DNA from 4 places in the Streptomyces sp. NPDC001568 genome. Region 2 is predicted to be linked to each of the others. Evidence: riboswitches for the same ligand, from Rfam matches in the RefSeq annotation. Region 2 holds a riboswitch; each other region holds the start of a gene.
What was found. A riboswitch is a leader RNA that binds a small molecule or an ion and turns the genes downstream of it on or off. The one in region 2 is predicted to bind cobalamin.
Positions count from the first base shown of each region.

Region 1 (7,817 bases), on a different contig from region 2:
CGGAAAGACCAGCAGGTCGGCCGAGCGCAGCACCGGCCCTTCGAGGTCGAGCCGGTCCGCGAGGTCGAGCGCGCCGAGGGCTTCCTCGTACGAGGTGACGACGCCGCCCGCGCCCGGATGCGCCCGGCCGATCCCGACGAGGCCGGGCGTGCCGGCCGTCGCGTAGGCCTGCTTGGCGAAGTGGGTCAGTACGTCGTCCTGGTCGCCCGGGGCCACGCAGATCAGCATCCCGTCCTTGGTGGCGAGGAGGAACGTCCGGTTGCCGAACCGCCCGGTCAGGGCCAGTTCCACCTGCCGGATCGCCGGGCCCGTGTCCTCGTACGCCTCGGAGCCCCGGGCGACGGCGACGGCGTGTTCGTGCGCCAGGTGCAGTCCGAAGCGGGCGGCTCGTTCGCTGAGCCGGCCGAGGTCGCTGCGTCCGAGCAGCAGGTCGTCGATGAACTCGCGCCGTGCGGCCTCCTCCTGGCGGATCGCCAGCCGCTGTGCGCGCTCGTGCCCTTCGGCGAAGGCGTCGACGGTCTGTTCCACCGCCGCCAGCAGGTGGTCCGGGGTGAGCCGGCCGCCCAGCACCGTCCGGGTGGCGGCGAGGTGGGCGCCGACCAGGCCGCGCAGCCCGTAGCCGGCTTCGGCGGCCTTCTCGCCCAGAGCCCGGCGGGCGTCCAGCTCGTCCCGTCCGGGGCGGCGGCCGGTCGCCGCGACGCCTTCGAGGATCCGTACGTACCCGCTCAGGTACTCCTCGGGTATGTCCTGCCCTGACGTCACACCAGCCCCCGCGTTCGCTCGAAGCACCCATTCTCACCCGTCGCCCGGCGGACGTCCCCGAGGGCGGTTCCCACCTCCCCCGAGGACGGCTCGGGGGCGGCTCCGGGTCCGCCCGGGGGCCGTCCCCGATGCCCGGCGCACCGCGCCGTTCGTAGCGTCAGGAGCATGTCGAAGACCGGGAAGCGGCGGATGCCGCGCTGGAAGCGGATCGTGCTGGTGCTCGCGTCGATCGTGGCCGTCCTCGCCGTGACCGTCGGGACGCTGTTCACCTGGCTGTACACGGGGGCCCGGATCTCCACCGTCGGCGCGGGCTTCCACCGGGCCCTCGCCGTGCCCCCGTTGGCGTCCTCGACCGTGGAGCCCGACGGGACCCGCGTCTTCGACCTGCGCATGCAGGCGGGGGAGACGGACTTCGTGCCGGGCGGGAAAACGCCGACCTGGGGCTTCAACGGCGGCTACCTGGGCCCCACGCTGCGGGCGGAGCGCGGCGAGAAGGTCAGGGTCCGGATATCCAACACGCTGCCGGAGGCGTCCACGGTCCACTGGCACGGGATGCACCTGCCCGCGGCGATGGACGGCGGTCCCCACCAGACGGTCCCGGCGGGCGGCGCCTGGTCCCCGCAGTGGACGGTCGACCAACCGGCGGCCACCCTCTGGTACCACCCGCACCCCCACGGGGCGACCGAGACCCACGTCCAGCGCGGGCTGGCCGGCATGTTCCTGCTCGACGACGAGCGGACGCGGACCCTGACCCTGCCCAGGACGTACGGCGTCGACGACGTCCCCGTCATCGTCCAGGACGTCCGCTTCGACGGGACCCGCTTGGACCACGGCCACCAGCTGATGCGCAGCGCGGGCTTCCTCGGCGACCGCACGATGGTCAACGGCACCTTGGACCCCTACCTGGAGGTCAAGGACGAACTGGTGCGGCTGCGCCTGCTGAACGCCTCCACCGCCCGCGTGTACGACTTCGGCTTCGCCGACGGCCGCGAGGTCCACCGGATCGCCTCCGACGGCGGCCTCCTGGAGGCCCCGCACACCACCGACCGGATCCGGCTGTCCCCGGGGGAGCGCGCGGAGATCGTCGTACGGGTACGGCCCGGCGAACGGGCGGTGCTGCGCAGCTTCGAGACGGCCGTCGGCCCGGACTTCTGGAACCAGCGGTTCGGCGGCGGTGACGATTCCTTCGACGTACTGGAGCTGCGGGCGGCGGCCGTCCTGCGCCCCTCGCCCCCGCTGCCGCAGGCCCTCGCGCCCTCGGAACTGCCGACCGGGCAGGACGCGGCGCGCCACCGGTTCTTCGAGCTGAGGATGTCCGGCATCAACGGCCGGAAGATGGACATGGCACGGGTCGACGAGACGGTCACGCGCGGCACCTCGGAGGTGTGGACGGTGCGCAACGGCAACGGGATGCCGCACAACTTCCACGTCCACGACGTGCAGTTCCGCGTCCTCGACGTCAACGGCGCGGCCCCGCCGCCCTCGCTGCGCGGGCCGAAGGACACCGTTTTCGTACCCTCCGGAACGACGATGCGCCTCGCGATGCGCTTCGACGGGGCGGCCGACCCGGACACCCCGTACATGTACCACTGCCACCTGCTGTACCACGAGGACCAGGGGATGATGGGGCAGTTCGTGGTCGTGGAGCCGGGCGGAGCCGCGGGCACCCCGCAGGGGGCCCCGCACGGCGCGGGCGCGCACGGTCACCGACCCTGACCGCGGGGCTCACAGCACGACGAAAACCACGGCCGCCGCCCCCATGAGGGCGGCGGCGAGGTGCATGGCGGAGTGGCCGTGGTCGCCGTACCAGAGCTGGCGGGCGAGGCCGCCCAGAGCGGCCAGGACGGTGATGACGCCGATCTGGGCGAGCAGGGTGACGGCCGTGAACGGGGCCAGGAGCAGGAGTAACGAGTTCAGCCAGAAGGGCGTGGCGCCGGTCCAGCCCCGCCACTCCCAGATCGCGGTATGCATGTCCCGGCTCCCACCCTCAACACCCTCGGCACGCGCACTCTCCGCCCCGTCGCACCAACCGCACCACGGGAGTCACGCGTGACTTCCTCAACTCGTTGGCTGTACAGCCTCCTTGGGAGCGGCGGCGGGGGCAATAGCGCGGTCGACCAGAAAAGCGAAGGCCAGGCCGAAAGTGGCCCACAGGGTGGTCTGGATGGCGAGCGAGGCCAGCCTGAACTCCCAGATCAACGCGGCCGGGAAGCCCTCCGGGACCTCGTTGATCCCGGGCAGCAGGACGTACGCCAGGGCGACGGCGGCGACGAAGGCGAGCGAACCGACCACCGAGGCGTTCCAGTTGCCGAGCCGGGGTGCCAGGCGCCGCCCCAGGAGCAGCGCGCCCGCCGCGAGGAGCGCGCTCAGGGCGATCATCAGCAGGTAGAGCGCGGTGCGTCGGGCGGCGGTGTCGGGGTCCCCGACGGCCGGCGGGTTGGCGGGGTACTTGAGGAACGGCACCAGCGTCACGGTGACGAAGAGGGCGCCGGTGACCAGGGCGGCCGTGGCCCGGGGGCCGAAGCGGCCGATGCGGCCGAGAGCGAAGCAGAAGACGAGCGCGGCGATGCCGCCGAGTGCGACGGCGAACAGCAGGACGCCGGTGCCCAGGCCCGCCGTGGCCTGCAGGGCCCGGCTGACCGGCGGCTCGTCGCCGTGGTCGTGGCCCACGGCGGCGCCCGCCTCCTCGATGGCGATCGCCGCGTCCACCTTGGACTCACCGAGGAGGTAGGCGACGAGGAAGGCGGCGACTCCGGCGAGCAGGCCGGCGAGCATGCCCCGGACGAGCAGGACACGGGGGGAGACGATGTTCACTTGGGTTCCCTTGCGCGGGTGCGGACGACGCGGAAGCCGGCGACGCGGGTGGGGGCGACGCGGAAGCCGGCGACGCGGGTGGGGGCGACGCGGAAGCCGGCGACGCGGAAGCGGACGGCGCCGGTGCGGGCGAGCGGTCGGCGGGGCTCAGTGGCAGGGGAAGCCGAGGAGGTGGCGCCCGTCGTGCAGCCATTCGTGGATCGTCTCGCCCTCGAAGAGGGCGGTGGCGCCCTGCTCGACGCCGACGAAGTACAGCAGCACCAGGGTCAGTACGCCCGCGAAGACGGCCCAGGGCGCCAGCGCGGAGAGGGAGATCGGGGTGATGGCGGCGGGAGCCGTCGTGGGCACGGCGGAGTGGGCCATGGCAGAACCTCCTGGGGAACACGCGTCCCGGTCAGTGGTGCTCGCGACGAAGGCGGCGGGTCTGACTTCCCCTTCCGGCGTGCGGGAGGGGTTCACAGTGGCGCGACCGTGCCGGAATTTCACCGTGCTTCCGTCGTACCTTCGTCATGTCGTCCGAGAACGTACCGCGCGGGTGGCTCGAACGCCACGGCGCGCGCACCCCGCCCCACGCCCCGCCCGCGAGCCCTACGCTCCCCCCATGTCGTCCGTACGCCTGCACCTGACCACCCCGCCGCTCGACCCCGACGCCCGCCGGGCCCGGTTCGGGTACGGGGACCCCTGCCCCGGCCACGCGGGCCTGGCCGGACCCGCGACCGGCGCGTGGGCGGGCCGCACCCTGGACGAGGTCGCCGCCGAGGACCCGCAGGCCGTCCGCCGCTGGTTGACCGACCCGCAGTACGCCCCTCCGGGCGGCGGGGAGTCGGTGGCCGCGCTGATCGCCCGTACGGGCGATCACCTGGCCGCCCTGGCCCCCGGGACGCACCGCGCGGTGGTCGCTCAGGCCGTCGTACGGGCGGTCGTGGTGGCGGCGCTGGACCTGCCGCCGGCCACCTTCTGGCGCCTCGACGTACGACCGGAGACGGTCACCACCCTCAGCGGTCGCGCGGGCCGCTGGAACCTGCTGCTGGGCGCGCCGGAGGCGGAGCCGCCGGACGCGGAGCCCACGTAGGACGGCGCCCCGGCCCGCGGCGGCGCCCCGGCCCGGGACAGCACGACGGCCCGGACCCCGCGACGCGGTCCGGGCCGTTGCGACGGCACTGCCCGGTCGACGACCCGGCCGGCCGGATGACCTAGGCGACGATCCAGTCGGACGTCGCGATCACCGGCTGCACCCCGTCACGGTGGATGGTGCCCTCGATGAGGCCGTACATCCGGTCCGCCGCGAAGTAGACCTCGTTGTCGTTCTTGAGGCCGAAGGGCTCCAGGTCGACGAGGAAGTGGTGCTTGTTGGGGAGGTTCAGCCGGACCTCGTTGACCTTCGGGCAGTTGTCGAGCACCCGCTCGGCCATCTGGTTCAGCGTCTGCTGGAGCGAGTACGAGTAGGTCTCGGCGAAGGCTTCCAGCATGTGCTTGCGGACCTTCTTGTACGACCGGTCCCAGTCGTACTCCGGGTCGTCGGCGGCCAGTGCGGAGTGCGCCCAGCGCGAGGTGACCTTGGTCGCCAGGATGCGGTCGTACGCCTCCTGGAGGGTCGTGTACTTGTCCTTGATGTAGCCGTGGAACTCGGAGTTCGTCGAGTTCATCACCGTCAGGTCCTTGAGGCCCGAGATGACCTGGAGACCGGTGGTCTCGCTGTAGGTGATCTGCGCGGTGCGCACTTCCTGGCCCTTGAGGACGAAGGAGTGCTGCTCCTTGCGCGTCGGGACCGGGATCCGCTCCCAGGCGTACTCCTCGATGCGGATCTGAGCCCCGCGGATCGGCTGCTGCGAGGAGACGAAGTGCTTGGCGAGCAGGATGCCGAAGGCCTCGGGGGAGGCGATGCCGTGCTCCTTGCCGAAGGCGTACACCGTGTTCTTGGTGGTGTCGGTCGGCAGGCAGTTGGCGTTGTCGCCGGTGAGGTGGACGTCGCGGAACTCACCCTGGAGCGCGACCGAGACGTTGAGGTCGCGGATCTCGTGCCAGGAACCGTCGCTGCCCTTGCGGGTGACCTTGACGATGCGGTTCTCGGCCTTGCCGTACTGGTTCTGCGCCAGGACGTGCTTGCTCATGCTGTCTTCCTTCGGGTCTCGGGAACACGGAGTCCGGTTTTCTGGATCCCGTACGCCCGGCGTCCAGCGCCCGCCCGTTGAAGGACGTCCCGCTCCCCGCCGTTCGGCCCCGAGGGGCCGCCCCGGGACTGACGTGCATCCCGGTCCGTAGGTGCTCGGGCCCGCAATGTGTCGCTCGTTGCGGTTCCTGCACGGATTGCAGCATGTGTACGACGGTTCAACCACCGTACGGATCATCCGAACACCAGCACCCACGGATTGGGCGACCCTACAATTTCGCAGGTCAGGCGGTGTGCGCGTCGGCCACGGTCAGCGCCTCGTCGAGGATCGCGAGGCCCTTCGCCACGTCCTGGGCGGAGATGTTGCAGGGCGGGGCGATGTGGATGCGGTTGCCGGCGATCAGCGGCCACAGGCCGCCCTTCTTGCAGGCCGCCCCGAACGCCGTCATCGGAGCGTTGTCGCCGCCGGAGGCGTTGTACGGGACCAGCGGCTCGCGCGTCTCCCGGTCGCGGACGAGTTCCAGGGCCCAGAAGGTGCCCGCGCCCCGGACCTCGCCGACCGACGGGTGTCGCTCGGCCAACGCCCGCAGGCCCGGACCCAGCAGCTCCGAGCCGGTCCGGGCGGACTGCTCGACGATGCCCTCCTCGACCATCGTGTTGACCGTGGCGACGGCTGCGGCGCAGGCCAGGACGTGTCCCGAGTAGGTCAGACCGCCCGGGTAGGGCCGGCGGGCGAAGGTCTCGGCGATGGCGGCGGAGATGGCCACCCCGCCGAGCGGCACGTAGCCGCTGGTGATGCCCTTGGCGAAGCAGAGCAGGTCGGGGGTGACGTCCCAGTGGTCGGCGGCGAACCACTTGCCGGTCCGCCCGAAGCCGACCATGATCTCGTCGAGGATGAACACGATCCCGTAGCGGTCGCAGAGCGCGCGGACGCCCGCGAGGTAGCCGGGCGGGGGGACGAGCACGCCGGGAGCGCCGCCGACGGTCTCCAGGATGATCGCGGCGATCGACTGCGGGCCCTCGAAGACGATGGTGTCCTCCAGGTGGCGCAGGGCGCGCTCGCTCTCCTCGGTCTCGTTCGCCGAGTGGAACGGCGAGCGGTACAGGAAGGGCCCCCAGAAGTGCACGACTCCGGCGGTCGCGCTGTCGTTGCCGAAGCGGCGGGCATCGCCGGTCAGGTTGATCGCGGTGGAGGTGGCGCCGTGGTAGGAGCGGTACGCGGACAGCACCTTGGGCCGGCCGGTGTGCAGCCGGGCCATCCGTACGGCGTTCTCGACCGCCTCGGCGCCCGCGTTCGTGAAGAAGATCTTGTCGAGGTCGCCGGGTGTGCGCTCGGCGATCAGCCGGGCCGCCTCCGAGCGGACGTCCACGGCGAAGCCGGGGGCGACGGTGCACAGCTTGCCGGCCTGCTCGGCGATGGCGGCGGCCACCTTGGGGTGCTGGTAGCCGATGTTGGTGTAGACGAGCGCACTGGAGAAGTCGAGGTAGCGGTTGCCCTGGTAGTCCCAGAAGTAGGAGCCCTCGGCCCCGGCCACGGCGAGCGGGTCGATGAGATCCTGCGCCGACCAGGAGTGGAAGACGTGCTTCCGGTCGGCGTCTTTCACGGTGGCGAGAGCGTCGGCTTCTGCGTTCATATATCGAGGGTAGTTGTCCAGGATGTGGACCCGGGGTCGACCGGGCCCGGCGCGGACGGAGAACGGCGACGCCTCGGCCGGGCTCGCCCCGGCGCCCGGCCCGGGTGCCGGCCTCCGGGCCCGTCATCGGGCCGTCCGCGTGTCCTGTTCGTACCGACTTGGGGCTCGTTTCGGGTCGCCATTTCTGCCGTGGGCCGGTACGCCGTATGTTCCGGACGTGTCCAGGTGGGGGAAAGAATGGGATTGTCCGAGGCAGGGCCGGGTAGGTGCGGCGCCGAGGGGCAGGGCGGAGACGGGAGAGCCTGTGGCTGAGCAGACGCGGAGGCTCGTCCTGGGCGGCGCGACGACCGGGGTGGTCACCCGATGCCGGGACTTCACCCGGCGCGCACTGGACGACTGGTTGTGGCCGCCGCACGCGGAGGAGACGGAGGACGCGCTCCTCCTGGTGTCCGAGGCCGTCACGAACGCCTGCCTGCACGCGGGCGGACCGCGCGAGC
Region 1 covers NZ_JBIAVF010000003.1:142,309-150,125, reverse strand. Annotated here, with positions in the region: gene ACFY0I_RS06485 (PucR family transcriptional regulator) at 1-762, opposite strand, end outside; gene ACFY0I_RS06480 (multicopper oxidase family protein) at 928-2,478, shown strand; gene ACFY0I_RS06475 (hypothetical protein) at 2,488-2,733, opposite strand; gene ACFY0I_RS06470 (CbtA family protein) at 2,821-3,576, opposite strand; gene ACFY0I_RS06465 (CbtB-domain containing protein) at 3,724-3,939, opposite strand; cobalamin riboswitch at 3,976-4,123, opposite strand; gene ACFY0I_RS06460 (histidine phosphatase family protein) at 4,178-4,648, shown strand; gene pucL (factor-independent urate hydroxylase) at 4,770-5,687, opposite strand; gene ACFY0I_RS06450 (aspartate aminotransferase family protein) at 5,971-7,320, opposite strand; gene ACFY0I_RS06445 (ATP-binding protein) at 7,625-7,817, shown strand, end outside.
Region 1: it holds a riboswitch for cobalamin, as region 2 does, so the genes downstream of both, ACFY0I_RS06465 (CbtB-domain containing protein) here and ACFY0I_RS10475 (CoA-acylating methylmalonate-semialdehyde dehydrogenase) in region 2, are expected to answer to the same signal.

Region 2 (7,817 bases):
CGCCACCAACGCCCTCGTGACGAGCATCGACACCGGAGCGTTCAGCGGGCCCCTGCAGGTCGCCGCCACCCGAAACGGCAAGAAGGTGTACGTGACGGAGCGGGACTCGGGCGCCGTGTCGGCGATCGACGCTCTCACCAACACCGTGGTGGCCGAAATCCCCACGGGGAACGGCACTCCGGAGAGCGTGGCCATCTCGCCGGACGACAGTCGCGCCTATGTCACCGTGGAGGGGAACGGACTGGCCAACCGCGTGGTGGCGATCAACACCGCCACCAATGCCGTCGCGGGCACCCTCGAGACGGGGGCGGACACGCTCCCGAACGGGCTGGCGGTATCCCCGGACGGGAAACGCCTCTACGTCGCCTACCGGGGCGCAGGTGTGGTGGCAGTGATCGACTCCGCCACCATGACGGTCATCACGACGGTGGACGTCGGACCGAGCGCACCGCGGAAGGTGGCCATCTCGCCGAGCGGCGCACGTGTCTACGTCACCGAGAACACCTCGGGCGAGGTATCGGTCATCGACACCGCCACCAACACGGTCGTGGTGCCGATTCCGGTCAACCAGGGGCTGGACGGCGTGGAGGTCTCGCTGGACGGTAAGCGCGTCTACGTCGCCGACCGGAACAACGCCCGGGTGACGGTCATCGATGCCGCCACGAACAGCGTCGTCACTTCGATCCCCACCACCTTTGATCCCGCGGAAATGGCGGTCTCCCCCACCGGAGCCCGGCTGTACGTCAGCCACCCCAACGGCGCGCACGGGGTATCCGTCATCGACCTCGCCACCAACTCCGTCTCCGGGACCATCGACAGTCCCGAAGGCGCGCCCATCGGAATCGACCTGGGCTCGGTGCCGGGGACCTCGAAGGTGTCCTGCCCGGCCGGCAGCGTGCTGACGGGCGGCGGCTTCGGATCCACCGGTCCCGCACCGGACCAGCTCGTCAGCAGGCCGGTACCCGGCACCAACGACTGGGAGGTGAACGGGCAGAACAGGACCCGGGACGACGTCACCCTCACCCCGTACGCCGTCTGTGCCACGCCATGACGGCCTCGCGACGACCCGAAGGCGGTCGCCGACTGCCCACAGGCCCCGGGGCCACTTCCAGCGGACGATGATCAGGAGTACGTGCATGCCGTCTGAAAGCACAGCAGCAACCCGGCGGAGCGGTCCGCCACGCCGGACCGGATGGGTCGCCGGAGCCGTTGTCTCGCTCGCCCTCACGGGTGCCGGTTTCGCGGCGCCCGCAGCCGCCGCCACCCCGCAGGACCCGTCGGACGCGCAGTACCTGACGGTGTACCCGCCTCCGCAGCACGACGAATGCGCCGAGGAGCGGCCATGGGACGAGTCGTGCGAGTCCCACCCCGGAGAGCCTCCGTTTCCTCCCGGACCCCCCGGACCTCCCGGACCCCCCGGACCGGCTGGACCGGCTGGAGCCCCCGGTCCTCCGGGAGCCCAGGGCGCTCCGGGGGTCCCCGGCCCGGCCGGCACCCCGGGATCAGCCGGCCCCGCCGGACCCCAGGGAGCAGCCGGACCTGCGGGCCCTCCTGGTCCCCCCGGACGCGTTTTCACCCTCGTCATCACGGGCCAGCCGGTCTTGATCCCCGCGGCCCCGTAGCGGCACCGGGCCCCGCGCGGGCTGCCGCACCGCACGGCCGGCACGACCACGTGCTGCCGGCCGTGCGGCGCACCTGACGGCACGAAGCCACGGGCGGGAGCGGCTTTGCCGACAGGCACACGGAGCGGTTGCTGCGGACGGTCGGGCCGCTGGCGGGCGACGACCGTACCGAACCGTGACGTGAGCCGTCCGCGCCGTGCGTGTCAGCCGTGGCGCAGAGACCCCAGCAGGCCTTCCGGGAGGTACTCCGAGTGAGCGTCGGCCACCGCCGCCGGGTCGGCGGGCCGGTCGAGAGGAGGGTGTTCGGGCCGGCGCGGCAGCGACACGGGCTCGGCGCTTCCGCGTCGCCGGGCGACGTCCTCGCGCAGCTTCGGCAGCAGCGCGGAGAGAGTGTCACCGGGACACGCGGTGCTGTTGAAGTCCCGGTGCCCGTAGATCTCGGAGGCCGGCGCGTCGTACTGGCGGCACACCCGGGCGCACAGGTCGGCGAGGACGGAGACTTGCGCCGGCGGAGGCTGAGCCTCTTGTCGGTCCCACCGACCATGTGCGGGCGGTGTCGGTGTTCCCTCCGCTACCTGTGACAGAGGCCGCGGTTTGGAGATCTGCGGAAGGAACCCTGACCAGCGCGGCTTCCAGGTCCAGCCCAAACGGTGGGCGGTGGAGCGCACCTTCTCGTGGCTCACGCCGGCCGGCTCCGAGGCGATCAACCGGACATCCCGTCCGAGTGGGGGGATGTCCTTCCAGGCCTCCGTATTCCTGGTGAGCACGGCGACAAAGAGGTACCGCCTCCGCCTCCGCCTTCGTCGGCCCCGCCCTCTCCGCCTCCTCACCCGAGTCGGAAGGCCTCCGCCGCCGTCACCGGCTCGCCCGCCCGGACCCCGTGCAGTACGTGCGCCAGCACCTCCGCGCCGCGCACGACGCGGGGACCGGGCCGGTTGAAGTACGCCGGCCCGTCCAGCACCCACACCTCGCCGGACCGCACCGCCGGCAGGTCCTCCCAGCCGGGCAGCGAGGTCAGCAGCTCCCGCTCGCGCAGGGTTCGCTGCGGATCGAAGCCGCAGGGCATGACCAGGACGACGTCCGGGCGGGCGGCCCGGACCGCCGCCCAGTCCATCGGCCGGGTGTGTTCGCCGGGGGCGGCGAGCAGCGCTTCGCCGCCCGCGTACCCGATCTGCTCGGGCACCCAGTGGCCGGCCGGCCAGAGCGGGTCGAGCCATTCGATCGCCACCACCCGGGGCCGCCGCCGCCCGGCCGTCCGCGCCCGTACGGTCTCCAGCCGGTCGGCGAGCGCCTCCCGCCGCTCCCGCGCGTGCTCCCGTACGCCGAGCAGCTCGCCCACCGTGACCAGGCAGTCCAGTACGTCGCCCAGCGTGCGCGGCTCCAGGCTGAGCACGCGGGGTCCACCGTCGAGCACGCGCACCGCCCGGGTGACCCCGGCGTAGGAGACGGCGCAGACGTCGCACAGGTCCTGGGTCAGGATCACGTCGGGGGCCAAAGCACCCAGTGCCCCGGTGTCGAGGGTGTAGAGCGAGGAGCCGCTGTGCGCGGCGCCGCCGACGGCGGCGGAGATCTCCCGGCTGCTCAGGGCGTCCGCCGAGAACTCGGCGGAGGTGACCACCGGCACGCCGGCCACGGCCCGTGGCGGCCAGTCGCATTCGTGCGTACGGCCCACCAGATCGGCGGTCAGGCCGAGCTCGGCGACGATGTCGGTGGCCGCGGGCAGCAGGGAGACGATGCGCATGACCCGACTGTAGGTCCCGCTCCGCAGGGCCCTTCACACCACCGCGCCGCGGCGGGGGTGGACTTACTAGGACGTCCAACTATATGTTCGTGACAAGCCCGCGGTGCAGGGAAGCCGGTGTGAATCCGGCGCGGTCCCGCCACTGTGACCGGGAAGTGCGTTCTTCAGCAGGTCAGGCCACTGACGGAATCCATCCGTCGGGAAGGTCGAAGAGCGCGCGATGATCCGGGAGCCAGGATACCGGCCGTGGGGTGTTCCGTGTTGTCCACGAGGATGGAGCAGACACGCATGGCACCGGTACGTGACCACGGCCCTGGTGATCCGGCGGAGTACCCGAACGGCGAGGCCCGGTCCTCGCGTTCGTGACTCGACGAGGGCCCCCGGTCCTCCCCTGTCCCGCGGCCGAACCCGCGGTGCGCGCACCCCGATCGGTGCCCACCGCCTCCGCGCCGCGCCTCCCTCGGATTCTCACCTGACGAGAGCAGGCTTCGATGGTCCGCGAACTCACCCATTTCATCGGCGGCAAGCACACCACCGGCACGTCCGGGCTCTTCGCCGACGTGTACGACCCCAACACCGGCGCGGTGCAGGCCAGGGTCCCCCTGGCCGGGCGCGCCGACACCGAGGCGGCGATCGCCAACGCCGAGGAGGCCCAGCTGGAGTGGGCGCAGTGGAACCCGCAGCGGCGCGCCCGCGTCCTGCTGCGCTTCCTCCAGCTGGTGGAGGGCGAACGGGACTCCCTCGCCCGGCTGTTGTCCTCCGAGCACGGCAAGACCGTCGCCGACGCACACGGCGATCTGCAACGCGGTCTGGAAGTCGTCGAGTTCGCCGCCGGTGTGCCGCACCTGCTCAAGGGCGAGTTCACCGACAACGCGGGTACCGGGATCGACGTGCACTCGCTGCGTTCCCCGCTGGGCGTGGTCGCCGGGATCACCCCCTTCAACTTCCCCGCGATGATTCCCCTTTGGCAGGCCGCGCCCGCCCTGGCCTGCGGAAACTCCTTCATCCTGAAGCCTTCCGAGCGGGACCCCTCCCTGCCGCTGCGGCTGGCCGAACTGTTCCTGGAGGCCGGACTGCCGCCCGGCGTGCTCAACGTGGTCAACGGCGGCAAGGAGGCCGTCGACACCCTTCTGGAGGACCCCCGCGTCCAGGCCCTGGGCTTCGTCGGGTCCACCCCGATCGCCGCGCACATCTACGCCACGGCCGCCGCGCACGGCAAGCGCGCCCAGTGCTTCGGCGGCGCCAAGAACCACATGATCATCATGCCGGACGCCGACCTCGACCAGGCCGTGGAGGCGCTCATCGGCGCGGGCTACGGTTCGGCCGGCGAGCGTTGCATGGCGATCGCCGTCGCCGTGCCCGTGGGCGAGGAGACCGCGAACGCCCTCGTGGCCAAGCTGACGGAACGCATCTCCACCCTGCGCGTGGGCCGTTCCGACGACCCCGAGGCCGACTTCGGACCGCTGGTCAGCCGGGACGCGCTCGACCGGGTCAACCGCTACGTCGGCATCGGAGCCACCGAGGGCGCCGAACTCGTCGTCGACGGACGCGGGTTCACCCTGTCCGGTCACGAGGACGGCTACTTCGCCGGCGCCACCCTCTTCGACCGGGTGACCCCGCAGATGCGGATCTACCGCGAGGAGATCTTCGGCCCGGTGCTCTCCGTCGTACGGGCCGCCGACTACGAGGAAGCCCTGCGGCTGCCCACCGAGCACCCGTACGGCAACGGCGTCGCGATCTTCACCCGCGACGGCGACACCGCACGCGACTTCACCCGGCGGGTGGGAGCGGGCATGGTCGGCGTCAACGTGCCGATCCCCGTCCCCGTGGCCTACCACACCTTCGGGGGCTGGAAGCGGTCCGGCTTCGGTGACCTGAACCAGCACGGACCCGACTCGATCCGCTTCTACACCCGCACCAAGACCGTCACCTCGCGCTGGCCCTCCGGGGCCAAGGAGGGCGCGAGCTTCACCATCCCGACGATGGGATGAGCGCCGTGACCACCCTCACGGAGGACCAGCTCGCGCTCGCCGACGTCACCCTCGACTTCGCCCGGGAGCACCTCGCACCGCACGCAGTCGCCTGGGACCGGGACAAGCACTTCCCCGTCGACGTCCTGCGCAGGGCGGCCGACCTCGGCCTCGGCGGGGTCTACGTCCGTGAGGAACACGGCGGTTCGGGCCTCAGCCGCAGCGACGGCGTCCTGGTCTTCGAGACGCTGGCCACGGGCTGCCCCTCCATCGCCGGCTACTTGTCCATCCACAACATGGTCGCCTGGATGGTCGACCGCTACGGGGACGACGTGCAGCGCCGCCGCTGGCTGCCCGGCCTCTGCACGGCGACGGCGCTGGGCAGTTACTGCCTGACCGAACCCGGAGCCGGCTCCGACGCGGGCGCCCTGCGCACCCGCGCCGACCGGGACGGCGATCACTACGTCCTGACCGGCGTCAAGCAGTTCATCTCCGGCGCCGGAGCGGCCGGGATCTACGTGGTCATGGCCCGGACCGGGGAGGCGGGGCCCCGCGGCATCTCGGCGTTCGTCGTCGAACGGGACGACCCCGGGGTGTCCTTCGGAGCCAACGAGCAGAAGATGGGCTGGAACGCCCAACCCACCCGGCAGGTGATCCTCGACGGGGTCCGCCTGGCGTCCGACCGACGGCTCGGCGCCGAGGGCGACGGGTTCCGCATCGCCATGAACGGCCTGAACGGCGGACGCCTCGGCATCGCCGCCTGCTCGCTGGGCGGCGCGCAGAGCGCCCTGGACCGCAGCCTGTCCTACCTCGCCGACCGGGAAGCCTTCGGATCCCGGTTGTTGGACGCGCAGGCGCTCCAGTTCCGGCTCGCGGACATGGCCACCGAGCTGGCCGCCGCCCGCGCGCTGCTCCGTACGGCCGCCCAGGCCCTCGACGCGGCCGACCCGAAGGCCGCGGAGCTGTGCGCGATGGCCAAGCGGTTCGCCACCGACACCGGCTTCGCCGTGGCCAACGAGGCACTCCAACTGCACGGCGGCTACGGCTACTTGAGCGAATACGGCATCGAGAAGATCGTCCGCGACCTCCGTGTGCACCAGATCCTGGAAGGAACCAACGAGATCATGCGCGTCATCGTCGCCCGCGGCCTGACGGAGACCCTGCGATGAGCGAAGCAGAAGAAGTCCTCGTCCGCAGGAAGGGGCGCTCCGGCCACCTCGTCCTCAACCGCCCCAAGGCCCTCAACGCGCTCAACCACGCCATGGTGCTGCGGATCGCGGACGCCCTGACCGCCTGGCGCGACGACCCGGCCGTGGAAACGGTGGTGATCTCAGGAGCGGGGGAACGGGGACTGTGCGCGGGTGGCGACATCCGCGCCATCTTCGAGGACGCCCGCGCCGGCGGCACCGCCTCGGCGGACTTCTGGCGCGACGAGTACCGGCTCAATGCCCTGATCGCCCGCTACCCGAAGCCCTACGTGGCCCTCATGGACGGCATCGTCATGGGCGGCGGCGTAGGCGTCTCGGCGCACGGCTCGGTCCGGATCGTGACCGAACGCTCCCGCATCGCCATGCCCGAGACCGGCATCGGTTTCGTTCCCGACGTCGGCGGCACCTACCTGCTCGCCCTGGCGCCCGGCGAGCTCGGCACCCACCTGGCCCTGACCGGTGCGCCCGTCGGCGCCGCCGACGCGCTGCTCTGCGGCCTCGCCGACCACTTCGTGGCCTCCGAACGGCTGGGCGCGCTGATGGAGGACCTCGCCGAGCAGCCCGTGCACGACGCCCTCGCCGCGCACGTGAGCCCGGCACCCGCCGGCGAACTGGCCGCCCACCGCGAGTGGATCGACCACTGCTACGCCGCCGACACGGTGGAGGAGGTCACGGCCCGTCTCCTCGCCGCGGGCGTCCCGGCGGCGAAGGAGGCCGCAGCCACCCTGGCCGCCAAGTCGCCCACGGCCCTGAAGGTCACCCTGGCGGCGCTGCGCCGGGCCCGCCGGCTCGGGCCGCTGGAACGGGTGCTGGAGCAGGAGTACCGGGTGTCCTGCGCGGCCCTGTCCTCGCCCGACCTCGTCGAGGGCATCCGGGCCCAGGTCATCGACAAGGACCGCGACCCCCGCTGGTCGCCCGCCCGCCTGTCCGAGGTGACGGAGGCCGACACGGCCCGGTACTTCGCCCCGCTGGGCGCCGATCGCGAACTGGCCCTCGCCACCACCGATTCCTTCCAGGAGGTGCCCTGGTGACCACCGTCATCGCATTCGTCGGCCTCGGCCACATGGGCGGCCCGATGGCCGCCAACCTCGTCGCGGCAGGCCACCGCGTACTCGGCTTCGACCTCGTCCCCGACGCCCTGGCCGCCGCGTCCGCCGCCGGCGTGGAGATCACGGACACCGCACGGGAGGCCGCCGGCGGGGCGGACGTGGTGATCACCATGCTGCCCGCGGGCCGCCACGTCCTCGCCCTCTACCGGGACGAGGGACTCCTCGCC
Region 2 covers NZ_JBIAVF010000005.1:18,652-26,468, forward strand. Annotated here, with positions in the region: gene ACFY0I_RS10460 (beta-propeller fold lactonase family protein) at 1-1,051, shown strand, start outside; gene ACFY0I_RS10465 (N-acetylmuramoyl-L-alanine amidase) at 1,826-2,452, opposite strand; gene ACFY0I_RS10470 (cobalamin-binding protein) at 2,449-3,363, opposite strand; cobalamin riboswitch at 3,448-3,627, shown strand; gene ACFY0I_RS10475 (CoA-acylating methylmalonate-semialdehyde dehydrogenase) at 3,855-5,354, shown strand; gene ACFY0I_RS10480 (acyl-CoA dehydrogenase family protein) at 5,351-6,502, shown strand; gene ACFY0I_RS10485 (enoyl-CoA hydratase/isomerase family protein) at 6,499-7,572, shown strand; gene mmsB (3-hydroxyisobutyrate dehydrogenase) at 7,569-7,817, shown strand, end outside.

Region 3 (7,817 bases), on a different contig from region 2:
GCCCTGATCGGAGCCATCGGCTGGGGCGTGTTGGCCCTGTCACGGGGTGAGGAGATCTCGGCCGCCTGGTTGCTCGCGGCGGCGCTGGGCTCGTACGCCATCGGGTACCGCTTCTACGCGCGCTTCATCTCGCGGCGCGTCCTGAAGGTCGACAAGACCCGGGCCACCCCCGCCGAACGCCTCGACAACGGTGTCGACTTCCATCCCACCGACCGTCGGGTGCTCTTCGGCCACCACTTCGCGGCCGTCGCCGGCGCGGGCCCGCTCGTCGGTCCCGTGCTCGCCGCGCAGATGGGCTACCTGCCGGGCACCATCTGGATCGTCGTCGGCGTCATCTTCGCCGGCGCCGTCCAGGACATGGTGACGCTGTTCTTCTCCACCCGGCGCGACGGTCGTTCGCTCGGCCAGATGGCCCGGGACGAAATAGGGCCGGTGGGCGGAGCCGCCGCCCTGGTCGCCGTGTTCGCCATCATGATCATCCTGCTGGCGGTGCTGGCCCTCGTCATCGTCAACGCCCTGGCGCACTCGCCCTGGGGCGTCTTCTCCATCGGCATGACCATCCCGATCGCCCTCTTCATGGGCGTGTACCTGCGCGTGCTGCGGCCGGGCCGGGTCACCGAGGTCTCCGCCATCGGCGTCGCGCTGCTGCTGCTCGCCATCGTCGCGGGCGGTTGGGTCGCCGAGTCCTCCTGGGCGGACACCTTCACCCTGGAGAAGGAGACGCTGGTCGTCTGGATGATCGTGTACGGCTTCATCGCCTCGGTGCTGCCGGTGTGGTTGCTGCTCGCGCCCCGCGACTACCTGTCCACCTTCATGAAGGTCGGCACGATCGCCCTGATGGCGCTGGGCGTGGTCATCGCGATGCCGACGCTCCAAATGCCCTCGGTCACCGACTTCGCGGCGCGGGGCGACGGACCGGTGTTCGCCGGCTCGATGTTCCCGTTCGTCTTCATCACCATCGCGTGCGGTGCCCTGTCCGGCTTCCACTCGCTGGTCGCCTCGGGCACCACCCCGAAGATGATCCAGAAGGAGACCCAGGTCCGGGTCATCGGCTACGGCGCGATGCTCACCGAGTCGTTCGTCGCCATCATGGCCGTGATCGCCGCCTGCATCATCGAGCCCGGCCTCTTCTTCGCCGTCAACTCGCCCCCCGGGGTCATCGGCACCACGGTCGAGACCGCCTCCGCCGCCGTCACCAACTTCGGCTTCGCCATCAGCCCGGACGCCCTCGCGCAGGCCGCGAAGGACGTGGAGGAGGCCAGCCTGCTCTCCCGTACGGGTGGCGCCCCGACCTTCGCACTCGGAATGTCGGAGATCTTCTCGGCCGTCATAGGCGGCGCCGGCATGAAGGCGTTCTGGTACCACTTCGCCATCATGTTCGAGGCCCTGTTCATCCTGACCACGGTCGACGCGGGCACCCGCGTGGGCCGGTTCATGCTCCAGGACACCCTCGGAAACGTGCACAAGTCCTTCCGGGACGTCAGCTGGAAGCCGGGCGTGTGGCTCGCGAGCGCCATCGTCGTCGGTGGCTGGGGCTACTTCCTGTGGGTCGGCGTCAAGGACCCGCTGGGCGGCATCAACCAGCTGTTCCCGCTGTTCGGCATCGCGAACCAGCTGCTCGCGGCGGTCGCGCTGGCCGTCTGCACGACCCTGCTGGTCAAGTCCGGGCGGCTGAAGTGGGCCTGGGTCACCGGGGTCCCGCTGGCGTGGGACGTGGCCGTCACCCTCACCGCCAGCTACCAGAAGATCTTCTCCGAGGACGTCAAGGTCGGCTTCTTCGCCCAGCGCGACAAGTACCAGGCGGGCATCGACGCCGACAAGGTGCTGCCGCCCGCCAAGACCATGGACGAGATGCACACCGTGGTCACCAACGCCACGGTCGACGGCGTCCTGTCGGTGCTGTTCGCCGTCCTCATCATCATCGTGCTGGTGGACGCGGGCCGGACCTGCTTCAGGGCGATCGCCCACCCCGAGTCGGTCCGCCTCTCCGAGGTCCCGTGGTCCGAGTCGAAGATCGTCGCGCCGGCGGGGCTCATCGCCACGGCCGAGGAGAAGGCCGAGCTCGCGGCGGCCGGCCTCGACAGCGGCGGCGGCAAGGTCAAGGAGCCCGTCGCGTGAACACCGCGCGCGCGGTGGGCGGACTGCGCCGGGCGCTGACGAAGGCCCGGTACTACGTACGGGAGTTCTCCGGCGAGGCGGCGTACGACCGCTACGTCGCCCACGCCCGGGCCCACGACCCGGACGCCGGGGTCCTGACCCGGCGCGCCTTCGAGCGGGCCCGCACCGACGCCCGCGAGGCGGACCCCCGCGAGGGCTTCCGCTGCTGCTGACCGCCCGCGCGAAGGGCCCCGCCGCACCCCGGCGGGGCCCTTCCGCGTCCGCGGGTCGCCCCCGCCCTCCATCCGTCCCGCACACTCGACGCATGGACATGACGATCAGGGCGGCACTCCCCGCCGAGTACGAAGAGTTGGGCGATGTGACCGCGCGGGCCTACCTCGGTGACGGGTTGCTCGACGGGAATCCCGACGGCTCCTACGAGCGCGTGCTGCGCGACGTCGCCGGCCGCGCCGACCACGGCGAGGTCCTCGTGGCCGTGCTCGACGGGCAGCTGCTGGGCGGTGTGACGTTCGCCCCTCCGGGCAGCCCGCTCGCCGACATAGCCGGCCCCGGCGAGGCCGAGTTCCGGATGCTCGCGGTGGACGCCGCCGGCCGGGGCAAGGGCGCCGGAGAGGCCCTCGTACGGGCCTGCGCCGAGCGGGCCAGGGCGCTGCCCGGAGTGACCCGGCTGGTGCTCTCCACCCAGCCGCAGAGCCCCGCCGCGCACCGGCTCTACGGCCGCCTGGGCTTCGTCCGCACCCCCACGCGGGACTGGTCCCCGCTGCCCACGGTGCCCCTGATCACCTACGCCCTGGAGCTGTACGCACCCGAGCAGTAGCCACCCCGACACAACATGTGGGGGCTACCGCAACGAGCCGCCCCCACATGTATGCTCATGCCTGCTGTCGCCGCAGGGGAATCCGGTGCGAATCCGGAACTGTCCCGCAACGGTATGAAGTGCACCCATTGGTGCGTCCGCAAGTCCGAGGACCTGCCGACAGCGCGCCCGGCTCGACCGAACCGGGTGTCGACACGTCCGGGCCTCGCGGTTGGGCCGGTGGACGCCACGCGGTGCACGTACCGCCTGCCCTGTCCGGGCCGGTGCGTGGTCTTCCCGCGTGCGCCCGCTCTCCCCGCCCCGTCGAAGACCGGGCCGAGTGAGGGAGAGCTCCCCCCGTGACCATCGCGCCCGCCGCACCGCGCGCCGAGTCCGCCCAGTCCGCCAACGAGGCCGCGCTCGCGCCCGAGGGCCCGGGGACCGCACTGCTGCGCACCCTCACCGAACTCACGGCCGATCTGCCCGACACCGACCCCGGCCGGGTCGCCGCCGCCGCCCTGCGGGGTCGCAGCTCCGTCGCCGACGAGGCCGAACTGCGCGGGCTGGCCACCGAAGCCGCGGCCGGTCTGATCTCCGAGGACCCGGCGTACTCCCGGCTCGCCGCCCGGCTGTTGACCCTCGCCGTCGCCGACGAGGCCGCGGGCCAGGGCTCCACCTCCTTCGCCGAGTCCGTCGCCGTCGGCCACCGCGAGGGCCTGATCGCCGACCGCACGGCCGATTTCGTCGAGACCCACGCCGCCCGGCTGAACTCCCTGGTCGAGCACGCCCTCACCGAGGGCGCCGACGACCGCTTCGGCTTCTTCGGCCTGCGCACCCTGCACAGCCGCTACCTGCTGCGCCACCCGATCACCCGCCAGGTCATCGAGACCCCTCAGTACTTCATGCTGCGCGTGGCCTGCGGCCTCGCCGCGGACGAGAGCGTCCAGGCCGTCGAGGAAGTGGCCTCGCTCTACCGGCTGATGAGCCGCCTCGACTACCTGCCGTCCTCCCCCACGCTCTTCAACTCCGGCACCCGGCACCCGCAGATGTCCTCCTGCTACCTGCTGGACTCCCCGCTCGACGAGTTGGACTCGATCTACGACCGCTACCACCAGGTCGCCCGCCTGTCGAAGCACGCCGGCGGCATCGGCCTGTCGTACTCCCGCATCCGCGCCCGCGGCTCCCTGATCCGCGGCACCAACGGCCACTCCAACGGCATCGTCCCGTTCCTGAAGACCCTCGACGCCTCCGTCGCCGCGGTGAACCAGGGCGGCCGGCGCAAGGGCGCCGCCGCCGTCTACCTGGAGACCTGGCACGCGGACATCGAGGAGTTCCTGGAGCTGCGCGACAACACCGGTGAGGACCAGCGCCGTACGCACAACCTGAACCTCGCCCACTGGGTGCCGGACGAGTTCATGCGCCGTGTGAACTCCGACGGCCAGTGGTCGCTGTTCTCCCCGGCCGACGTCCCCGAGCTCGTGGACCTGTGGGGCGACGCGTTCGACGCCGCCTACCGCAAGGCCGAGGCGGACGGTCTGGCCCGCAAGACCATGCCCGCCCGCGACCTGTACGGCCGGATGATGCGCACCCTCGCGCAGACCGGCCAGGGCTGGATGACCTTCAAGGACGCCTCCAACCGCACGGCGAACCAGACCGCCGAGCCTGGCTCGGTCGTCCACTCCTCCAACCTGTGCACCGAGATCATCGAGGTCACCGACGACGGCGAGACGGCCGTCTGCAACCTCGGCTCGGTCAACATGGGCGCCTTCGTGGTGGACGGTGAGATCGATTGGGAGCGCCTGGACGAGACCGTCCGCACGGCCGTGACCTTCCTCGACCGCGTGGTGGACATCAACTTCTACCCGACCGAGCAGGCCGGGCGCTCCAACGCCCGCTGGCGTCCGGTGGGCCTGGGCGCGATGGGCCTCCAGGACGTCTTCTTCAAGCTGAAGGTGCCCTTCGACTCCCCCGAGGCGAAGGCCCTGTCCACGAAGCTCTCCGAGCGGATCATGCTGGCCGCGTACGAGGCCTCCTGCGACCTCGCCGAGCGCAGCGGCCCGCTCCCGGCCTGGGAGAAGACCCGTACCGCCCGCGGCGTCCTGCACCCGGACCACTACGACGTCGAGCTGAACTGGCCCGAGCGCTGGGACGCCCTGCGCGCCCGCGTCGCGAAGACCGGCATGCGCAACTCGCTGCTCCTCGCCATCGCGCCGACGGCGACGATCGCCTCGATCGCGGGCGTGTACGAGTGCATCGAGCCGCAGGTCTCCAACCTGTTCAAGCGCGAGACCCTCAGCGGCGAGTTCCTCCAGGTCAACGCGTACCTGGTGGAGGAGCTGAAGCAGCTCGGCGTGTGGGACGCGCAGACCCGCGAGGCGCTGCGCGAGTCCAGCGGCTCCGTGCAGGGCTTCGGTTGGATCCCGGCCGAGGTGCGCGAGCTGTACCGGACGGCGTGGGAGATCCCGCAGCGCGGCCTGATCGACATGGCGGCGGCCCGTACGCCGTTCCTCGACCAGTCGCAGTCGCTGAACCTGTTCCTGGAGACGCCGACCATCGGCAAGCTCAGCTCGATGTACTCGTACGCCTGGAAGCAGGGCCTGAAGACCACGTACTACCTGCGCTCGCGCCCGGCGACGAAGATCGCCCGCGCCGCGCAGGCCGCCGCCCCCGCGGCGCTCCCGCAGGCCGTGACCGACGCGGAGGCGCTGGCCTGCTCCCTTGAGAACCCCGAATCGTGCGAGGCCTGCCAGTAATGAGCACCACCAACAAGAACCTGCTGGACCCGGGCTTCGAGCTGACGCTCCGCCCGATGCGCTACCCGGACTTCTACGAGCGCTACCGGGACGCGATCAAGAACACCTGGACCGTCGAGGAGGTCGACCTCCACTCGGACGTCGCGGACCTCGCGAAGCTGACGCCCGGTGAGCAGCACATGATCGGCCGGCTGGTCGCGTTCTTCGCGACGGGCGACTCGATCGTCTCGAACAACCTCGTGCTGACGCTGTACAAGCACATCAACTCCCCGGAGGCGCGCCTGTACCTGTCGCGCCAGCTGTTCGAGGAGGCCGTGCACGTCCAGTTCTACCTGACGCTGCTCGACACCTACCTGCCCGACCCGGACGACCGCGCCGCCGCGTTCGACGCGGTCGAGGAGATCCCCTCGATCCGCGAGAAGGCGCAGTTCTGCTTCAAGTGGATGGACTCCGTCGAGAAGATCGACCAGCTGGAGACGCAGGCGGACCGCCGGCGCTTCCTGCTGAACCTGATCTGCTTCGCGGCGTGCATCGAGGGCCTGTTCTTCTACGGTGCCTTCGCGTACGTGTACTGGTTCCGTTCGCGGGGTCTGCTGCACGGTCTGGCGACGGGCACCAACTGGGTGTTCCGCGACGAGACCATGCACATGAACTTCGCCTTCGAGGTCGTGGACACCGTCCGCAAGGAGGAGCCGGAGCTCTTCGACGACGCCCTCCAGCAGCAGGTCGTCGACATGCTGAAGGAGGCCGTGGAGGCGGAGCTGCAGTTCGGTCGTGACCTGTGCGGCGACGGTCTGCCGGGCATGAACACCGAGTCGATGCGCGAGTACCTGGAGTGCGTCGCGGACCAGCGTCTGGTGCGCCTCGGGTTCCCGCCGATCTACGGCTCGCAGAACCCGTTCTCGTTCATGGAGCTCCAGGGCGTCCAGGAGCTGACGAACTTCTTCGAGCGCCGCCCGTCGGCCTACCAGGTCGCGGTCGAGGGCACGGTCGACCTGGACGAGGACTTCTAGTCCCCCCTCCGCGCGGGTGTGCGCCGGGAGCCGGAACGCGAACGAACCGCGTTCCGGCTCCTCGCGTTTCGGGGGTCGGGGTCGTGGCTCAGTGGGCCATGCGTCCCCGGCGGCCGAGGCCGAAGCGGATGCCCCGCCGGCGCGGAGGGGGTGCGAGACCGCCCGCCCGTTGGCGCGGCAGCCACACCCGCCGGGTCGCGACGGCCCGCAGCTGCCGGTCGATCCGTCGGTCGCGCCACATCCCGTACAGGCTGGGCCCGAGCAGGACCGCGGCGATGGCCAGGACGACGAGGTAGTTCACGAAGGTGCTCATACCTCCACTGTCCGCCTGATCGGCCATGATCGAACAGTGGCAGTACTGTCACTCAAGTACGAATTACTGCCACACTGAGGTCATGCTGACCAACGTGGCCGTGGCCCTCGTCGACGGAGTGGCCCCCTTCGAGTTCGGGATCTTCTGCGAGGTCTTCGGGATCGACCGCGGCGCCCAGGGGCTGCCGGTGTACGACTTCGCCGTGTGCGCGGCCGAGGAAGGTCCGCTGACCATGTCCGACGTCGGCTTCGCCATCGCACCCGCGCACGGCCTGGAGCGGCTGGAGGAGGCGGACCTGATCTGCGTGCCCGCCGACCGGCAGGCACCCGTGCGGGAGTACCCCGAGCCGTTCCTCGACGCCCTGCGGCGGGGCGTGGACCGGGGCGCGCGGGTGCTCAGCGTGTGCAGCGGGGCCTTCGTGCTCGGCGCGGCCGGGCTGCTGGACGGCCGGCGCTGCACCACGCACTGGATGCACGCCCCGGCGCTGGCCCGCCGCTTCCCGAAGGCGCGCGTGGACCCCGACGTGCTGTACGTGGACGAGGGCCCGGTGATCACCGGGGCCGGCACCGCCTCGGGCATCGACGCCTGCCTGCACGTGGTCCGCCAGGAACACGGCGCCGAGGTGGCCAACGCCATCGCCCGGCGGATGGTCGTACCCCCGCACCGGGACGGCGGGCAGGCCCAGTACGTCCGGCGGCCACTGCCGCGGACGGCGTGCGACACGGTGGGCGAGGTCATCGGGTGGATGACCCGGCACCTGGAGGACGAGATCACCGTCGAGCACCTCGCGGAGCGGGCCCACATGTCCCCGCGGACCTTCGCCC
Region 3 covers NZ_JBIAVF010000001.1:557,189-565,005, reverse strand. Annotated here, with positions in the region: gene ACFY0I_RS02680 (carbon starvation CstA family protein) at 1-2,118, shown strand, start outside; gene ACFY0I_RS02675 (CstA-like transporter-associated (seleno)protein) at 2,133-2,330, shown strand; gene ACFY0I_RS02670 (GNAT family N-acetyltransferase) at 2,423-2,935, shown strand; cobalamin riboswitch at 2,980-3,111, shown strand; gene ACFY0I_RS02665 (ribonucleoside-diphosphate reductase subunit alpha) at 3,274-5,667, shown strand; gene ACFY0I_RS02660 (ribonucleotide-diphosphate reductase subunit beta) at 5,667-6,680, shown strand; gene ACFY0I_RS02655 (hypothetical protein) at 6,769-6,993, opposite strand; gene ACFY0I_RS02650 (helix-turn-helix domain-containing protein) at 7,076-7,817, shown strand, end outside.
Region 3: it holds a riboswitch for cobalamin, as region 2 does, so the genes downstream of both, ACFY0I_RS02665 (ribonucleoside-diphosphate reductase subunit alpha) here and ACFY0I_RS10475 (CoA-acylating methylmalonate-semialdehyde dehydrogenase) in region 2, are expected to answer to the same signal.

Region 4 (7,817 bases), on a different contig from region 2:
GAACTCCTCCACCGTCGGACGGGTGCCGTCAGCATACGGCGAGCGGACTCATCGGTAACCTTCGCAAGCTTGGCAATTTCAGCCTCGAAGATTCGCAAACCTTGGCAGACGTCCCTCCTTGATGGCACCCAGTGCCAGTGCCAGAGTCAGTCCTGCGGCCGGCCGGAACCGGTGGCCGGGAGGACCTCAGAACGTCGATTCATGCCCTGATTTCGGTGGTCTGGCCGTCCGCTCCGGCAGATCGGCAGCATTGCTCAGCTCCGGCCCACGGGCGGGTTCGGCGGCCGCATCTTCTTCATCCAGGCACAGAGTGTCAATGCGCGGATCCCTGTCGGGGGCATTGGCAGAACAAGCGACGACGGAAACGGTGACGGTCATGGCAGAGGCGAACAAGGCGGCAGCCGAGCAGCTCGAGCAGCGCTGGGCGGACGACCCGCGGTGGGCGGGCATCGAGCGCACCTACTCGGCCGAGGACGTGGTCCGCCTGTCGGGCAGCGTCCGCGAGGAGCACACCCTGGCCCGGCGCGGCGCCGAGCGGTTGTGGCGTCAGCTCCACGAGCAGGACTACATCCACGCCCTCGGCGCGCTCACCGGCGGCCAGGCGGTCCAGCAGGTGCGGGCCGGGCTCCAGGCGATCTACCTCTCCGGCTGGCAGGTGGCCGCCGACGCGAACCAGGCCGGACACACCTACCCGGACCAGAGCCTCTACCCGGTCAACTCGGTCCCGCAGGTGGTGCGCAGGATCAACAACGCCCTGCTGCGGGCCGACCAGATCGCCACCGCCGAGGGCGGCACGGACACCACGGATTGGCTCGCGCCGATCGTCGCGGACGCCGAGGCCGGCTTCGGCGGCCCCCTGAACGCCTTCGAGCTGACCAAGGCGATGATCGCGGCGGGCGCGGCCGGCATCCACTACGAGGACCAGCTGGCCTCCGAGAAGAAGTGCGGCCACCTCGGAGGCAAGGTCCTCGTCCCCACCGCCCAGCACGTGCGCACCCTCAACGCGGCCCGCCTGGCAGCCGACATCGCCGATACCCCGACCCTGATCATCGCCCGTACGGACGCCCTCGCCGCCACCCTGCTGACCAGCGACGTCGACGAACGCGACGCCGAGTTCTGCACCGGCGAGCGCACCGCCGAGGGTTTCTACCACGTCCGGGGCGGCATGGCCCCGGTCATCGCCCGAGGCCTGGCCTACGCCCCGTACGCGGACCTCATCTGGGTGGAGACCGGCACCCCGGACCTGGCCCAGGCCCGCGAGTTCGCCGAGGCCATCCACGCCCGGTACCCGGACCGGATGCTCGCCTACAACTGCTCCCCGTCCTTCAACTGGAAGGCCGCGCTGGACGACGACCAGATCGCCAAGTTCCAGCGGGAGCTCGGCGCGATGGGCTACCGCTTCCAGTTCATCACCCTGGCCGGCTTCCACTCGCTCAACCACGGCATGTTCGACCTCGCCCGCGGCTACGCCGAGCACGGCATGACCGCGTACGTCGACCTCCAGGAGCGCGAGTTCGCCGCCCAGGCCCAGGGCTTCACCGCCGTCAAGCACCAGCGCGAGGTCGGCACCGGCTACTTCGACCTCGTCTCCACCGCCGTCAACCCCGCCTCCTCCACCACGGCCCTCACCGGTTCCACCGAGGAAGAGCAGTTCCACTAGGACCCCCTGCTCCTGGCCCACCCGAGTCCGACCCGGCGCCCTGCCGCTCGCCGTTCGACGGCGCCCGAGGGTTTCCCCTCGGGCGCCCGCCGCCCCACGCCGAGGAGAAGAACCCCATGCCACTCACGCCCCTGATCAGCAGCGTCCGGGTCCTCGGCGCGCCGGCTGAGCGCCACGAGGAGATCCTGACTCCCGAGGCCCTGGAATTCATCGGCCGGCTCGACGCCGCCTTCGCGGACCGCCGCCTGGAGATCCTCAAGGAACGCCGCCGCCGCTCCGCCCACTTGGCCTCCGGGACGCCGCTGGACTTCTCCCGCGCCACGGCCGCGGTCCGCGCCGACGACGACTGGCGCGTGGCCCCGCCCGCGCCCGGCCTGACCGACCGCCGCGTGGAGATCACCGGTCCGCCGGAACGCCGCATGGCGATCAACGCGCTGAACTCCGGGGCGAAGGTCTGGATGGCCGACTTCGAGGACGCCACCGCACCCACCTGGAACAACGTCATCGGTGGTCAACTGAACCTGCTCGACGCCATCGAGCGGCGCATCGACTTCACGACTCCCGAGGGCAAGGAGTACCGCCTCGGCGCGGACCTGGCGACCATCATGGTCCGCCCGCGCGGCTGGCACCTCACCGAGGAGCACCTGGAGATCGACGGGCGGCCCGTGCCCGCCTCCCTCGTCGACTTCGGTCTGTACTTCTTCCACTGCGCGCAGCGGCAGATCGACGCCGGGTACGGCCCGTACTTCTACCTCCCGAAGTTGGAGAACCGCACCGAGGCGCGTCTGTGGAACGACATCTTCGTGTACGCCCAGGAACTGCTCGGCATCCCCCGCGGCACGGTCCGCGCCACCGTCCTCATCGAGACGATCACCGCGGCGTTCGAGATGGAGGAGATCCTCCACGAACTGCGCGAGCACAGCGCCGGCCTCAACGCGGGCCGCTGGGACTACCTGTTCAGCCTGATCAAGACCTTCGGCCACCGCACCGACTTCCAGCTGCCCGATCGGGCCGCGGTCACCATGACCGCCCCTTTCATGCGGGCCTACACCGAACTCCTCGTGCGCACCTGCCACCGGCGCGGCGCCCACGCCATCGGCGGCATGGCCGCCCACGTCCCGAGCAGGGAACCGGCCGCGAACACCGCCGCGTTCGCGAAGGTCCGGCTCGACAAGGAACGGGAGGCGGAGGACGGCTTCGACGGCTCCTGGGTCGCCCACCCCGGGCTGGTCCCCGTCTGCCGGGAGGTCTTCGACGACGTCCTCGGGCAGCGGCCGAACCAGCTGGAGCGCACCCGGGAGGACGTCGAGGCCACGGCCGCAGACCTGCTGTCCGTACGCCGGATCGCCGCCCCGCCGACCTCCGAGGGCATCCGCTCCAACGTGGCGGTGGCCCTGCGCTACTTCGACGCCTGGCTGCGCGGCAGCGGCGCCGTCGCCCTGCACGGGCTGATGGAGGACGCGGCCACCGCCGAGATCGCCCGCGTCCAGATCTGGCAGTGGCTGCGCCACGACCGGGTGGACCGGAACGCGGTCGTCGACCTCCTCGACGCCGAATGCGCGGCCCTGGAGGCCGAGGACCCGCAGGCGCTCGTCCTCGAAGCCCGGGAGGTCTTCGTGGACTGCGCGCTCTCGGTGCGGCTTCCGCTGTTCTTCACGCCCGAGGCCTACACCCGACACCTCGTCCGCCGTGTCCCCGCGCGGGTGAACGCGTGAACGCCCTGCCGCGGCCCGCCGACATCCACCGCGTCGGAGTCGTGGGCGGCGGCCGGATGGGAGCGGGCATCGCCGAGGTGTGCGCCCGCGCCGGCCTCGACACCGTCGTCGCCGAAGCGGACGCGGCCGCCGCCCGCGCCGCCGCTCAGCGCGTGGCCGTCTCCCTGGAACGCGCGGTCCGGCGCGGCAAGCTCGACCGACTCTCCGCCGAGGACGCCCTGGCCAGGCTCGTGTTCACCGGGGACCTGGAGGACCTCGGCGACCGGCAGCTCGTCATCGAGGCCGTCACCGAGGACCCCGAAGCCAAGACGGAGGTCTTCACGGCCCTCGACAAGATCGTCGCGGACCCGAAGGCGATCCTCGCCACGAACACGTCGGCCATCCCGATCATGCGGCTGGGCATGGCCACCGGACGGGCGGACAGGGTGGTGGGCCTGCACTTCTTCAACCCCGTCCCCGTCCTCCCGCTGGTCGAGGTCGTCTCCTCCCTCCACACGTCGGCGGACACCCTGGCCGCAGTGGAGACGTTCGCCCGTGACGTCCTCGGCAAGACCACGGTCCGCTCCCAGGACCGGGCGGGTTTCATCGTCAACGCGCTGCTGATCCCCTACCTGCTCTCGGCCATCCGGATGGCCGAATCCGGGTTCGCGAGCGCCGCCGACGTGGACGCCGGCATGGAGTTGGGCTGCGCCCACCCCATGGGCCCGCTCAAGCTCGCCGACCTGATCGGCCTGGACACCGTCGCCGCGATCGCGCAGTCGCTGTACGAGGAGTTCAAGGAACCGCTGTACGCCCCGCCCCCGCTGCTCCGGCGGATGGTTCAGGCGGGGCTGCTGGGCCGCAAGAGCGGCCGCGGGTTCCACCCGTACGGCCGGGTCTGAGGGGCCCGGCACGGCTCCGGGGCCGAGGGTGCGCCGGAGGTGCAGGAGAACGGTGGGGGTGCGGCGAGTGGTGTCGCCGCACCCCCAACGCGTCTCATTTCCCCGTCCGGCATGTGGAAAGCGGTGTTCATTCCCCGGTCACCGACCTAGTGTGGGCCTCGCAGCTGGTTCGCCCCGTCCGCCAGGCGGGATGCGTCGTAAGAGGGAACCCGGTGGGAATCCGGGACTGCCCCGCAGCGGTGAGTGGGAACGACCGGCGTCATACGCACTGGGACCGGACAACGGTTCTGGGAAGCGACGGCCAGTAGGTGCCCGCCGGGATACCGGCAGGCGTGCCCGCGAGTCCGAAGACCTGCCCGTTGCCCGAGCGCGATCGACCGCGCCCGGTTTCCCGGTGACCTCGTGGGCGGGTCGGCGTGCTCCAGGCGGATCCTCCCCGTCGCGTACTCGGACGTACGCGACCTTGGCGGTCCGCCCGTTCCGGCACCCTTCGCGCCTTCGGCCCCTCACCGGGTCCATGGAGACAAGCTCGCGAAGGAGAGTTCCGTGACCACCGAGTCCGCAGCCGCGGCAGTACAGGCCACTGTGTACGGGTACCCCCGCCAGGGTCAGAACCGCGAACTGAAGAAGGCGATCGAGGGCTACTGGAAGGGCCGCGTCGCAGCGGATGCCCTCCGGGAGACCGCCCGCGACCTGCGCCGGGCCAACTGGGCCCAGCTGGCCGAGGCAGGCATCACCGAGGTTGCGACCGGCGACTTCTCGTACTACGACCACGTCCTGGACACCACGGTCATGGTCGGCGCCATCCCCACCCGCCACCGGGCCGTCGTGGCGTCCGATTCCCTGGACGGCTACTTCGCCATGGCGCGCGGCACGCAGGACGTCGCCCCGCTGGAGATGACCAAGTGGTTCGACACCAACTACCACTACCTGGTTCCCGAACTCGGGCCCGACACCGTCTTCACGGCCGACTCCGCCCAGCAGGTCGCCGAGCTGAAGGAGGCCCTCACCCTCGGCCACCGCGCGCGCCCGGTCCTCGTCGGCCCGGTGACGTACCTCCTCCTCGCCAAGCCCGAGCCCGGCGTCGCCGCCGACTTCGAGCCGATCACCCTCCTGGACCGGCTGCTGCCCGTCTACGCCCGGGTGCTGGCGGAACTGCGCGCGGCCGGCGCCGAATGGGTCCAGCTCGACGAGCCGGCCCTGGTGCAGGACCGCACCCCGGCCGAGCTGAACGTCGCCACCCGTGCCTACCGGGAACTCGGCGCACTGACCGACCGCCCGAAGCTGCTGGTCGCCTCGTACTTCGACCGGCTCGGCGAGGCCCTGCCCGTCCTGGCCAAGGCTCCGGTGGAGGGCCTCGCCCTCGACTTCACCGACCGGGCCGCCGCCAACCTCGCCGACCTCGCCGCCGTCGGCGGCCTGCCCGGCAAGCGGCTGGTCGCGGGCGTGGTCAACGGGCGCAACATCTGGCTGAACGACTACCAGAAGTCGCTGAGCACGCTCGGCACCCTCCTCGGCCTGGCCGATCGGGTGGACGTCGCCGCCTCCTGCTCACTGCTGCACGTCCCGCTGGACGTCGGCGTCGAGCGCGACATCGATCCGCAGGTCCGACGGTGGCTGGCCTTCGCCCGGCAGAAGACGGCCGAGATCACGACGTTGGCCCGCGGCCTCGCCCAGGGCGCCGGAGCGATCACCGCCGAACTCGCCGCGAACCGGGCCGACCTGGCCTCCCGGGCCGCGTCCCCGATCACCCGCGACCCCGCGGTCCGGGCGCGAACGGAGGCGATCACCGATGCGGACGGTCGCCGCGCGCAGCCGTACGCCGAGCGCGCCGCCGCCCAGCGGGCCCACCTGGCACTGCCGCTCCTGCCGACGACGACCATCGGTTCCTTCCCGCAGACGGACGAACTGCGGGTGGCGCGCGCCGACCTGCGGGCCGGCCGGATCGACACCGCCGGGTACGAGGAGCGCATCGAGGAGGAGATCCGAGAGGTGCTCTCCTTCCAGGAGAAGACCGGCCTCGACGTCCTCGTGCACGGCGAACCCGAACGCAACGACATGGTCCAGTACTTCGCCGAGCAGCTGACGGGATACCTGGCGACCCAGCACGGCTGGGTCCAGTCGTACGGCACCCGCTACGTGCGGCCGCCGGTCCTGGCCGGGGACATCTCCCGTCCGGAGCCGATGACCGTGCGCTGGACGACGTACGCCCAGTCGCAGACGTCCAAGCCGGTCAAGGGCATGCTGACCGGCCCGGTCACCATGCTCGCCTGGTCCTTCGTCCGCGACGACCAGCCCCTCGGGGAGACCGCCCGCCAGGTCGGACTCGCCCTGCGCGACGAGGTCAACGACCTGGAGGCGGCCGGAACTTCGGTGATCCAGGTGGACGAGCCCGCCCTGCGCGAGACGCTGCCGCTGCGCGCGGACGGCCACGCCGACTACGTGGAGTGGGCAACGGAGTCCTTCCGCCTGACGACCTCGGGCGTGCGGCCCCAGACCCAGATCCACACCCACATGTGCTACGCGGAGTTCGGTGACATCGTCCAGGCCATCGACGACCTCGACGCCGACGTGATCAGCTTGGAGGCGGCCCGCTCCCACATGCAGGTCGCGACCGAGCTCGCCGAGCACGGATACCCGCGCGAGGCCGGCCCCGGCGTGTGGGACATCCACTCTCCGCGCGTCCCCTCGGCCGCGGAGGCGGCGGCCCTCCTGCGCAAGGGGCTGGAGGCCATCCCGGCCGAGCGGCTCTGGGTCAATCCCGACTGCGGTCTGAAGACCCGTGGTTGGGTCGAGACACGCGCTTCGCTGGAGAACCTCGTCGCAGCAGCTCGCGAGGTCCGCGCGGAGGCCGGTGACGTGACCGTCTGATCCGCGTTCGGGTCGGAACATCCGTGACCGGATGTTCCGGCCCGACGGCGTCGCCATCCGGCGGGCCGAGGACCTGCCCGTTCGTCCGCCGTCCTGACGCACTGGCGCGGGTGTGGCCACGACCTGAACAGCCGCGCCGTTTCGGGGATGTGGTGGCCGAGCTCGCGCGGTCACCATGGCGGTCCGTTGAGTCCCGCACCGGGGGCCCGGGCGGACTCCACGTGCCCAGGCCCTACCCGGCGAGTTCGCGCACCATCGCCATGTCGCTGAACGGAATGAGCTCCTCGCCGATGATCTGGTGCGGTTCGCTGCCCTTCCCGGCGATCAGGATGATGTCGTCCGGACCCGCTGCGGAAAGGGCGAAGCCGATCGCGAGTCGACGGTCGGTGAACCGTTCGAACGGTGTGCCGGTCGAGGCGAGGCCGGGGGCGATCTGGTCGAGGATCGCCTCGGGGTCCTCGGTGCGCGGATTGTCGGAGGTCAGGACGCACAGGTCGGAGAGGGTTCCGGCGATCTCGCCCATCTCGGCGCGTTTGGTGGTGTCGCGGTCCCCGCCGCATCCGAAGACGGTGATGACCCGACCGGTGGCGAAGCCCCGGATCGTGGTCAGGACGTTGCGCAGGGAGTCGGGGGAGTGGGCGTAGTCCACGATCACCGAGGTCTTGCCCGGGGTCTCGAAGCGTTCGAACC
Region 4 covers NZ_JBIAVF010000021.1:71,850-79,666, forward strand. Annotated here, with positions in the region: gene ACFY0I_RS32365 (hypothetical protein) at 187-378, opposite strand; gene aceA (isocitrate lyase) at 377-1,660, shown strand; gene aceB (malate synthase A) at 1,777-3,375, shown strand; gene ACFY0I_RS32380 (3-hydroxybutyryl-CoA dehydrogenase) at 3,372-4,256, shown strand; cobalamin riboswitch at 4,405-4,631, shown strand; gene metE (5-methyltetrahydropteroyltriglutamate--homocysteine S-methyltransferase) at 4,803-7,127, shown strand; gene ACFY0I_RS32390 (UDP-N-acetylmuramoyl-L-alanyl-D-glutamate--2,6-diaminopimelate ligase) at 7,360-7,817, opposite strand, start outside.
Region 4: it holds a riboswitch for cobalamin, as region 2 does, so the genes downstream of both, metE (5-methyltetrahydropteroyltriglutamate--homocysteine S-methyltransferase) here and ACFY0I_RS10475 (CoA-acylating methylmalonate-semialdehyde dehydrogenase) in region 2, are expected to answer to the same signal.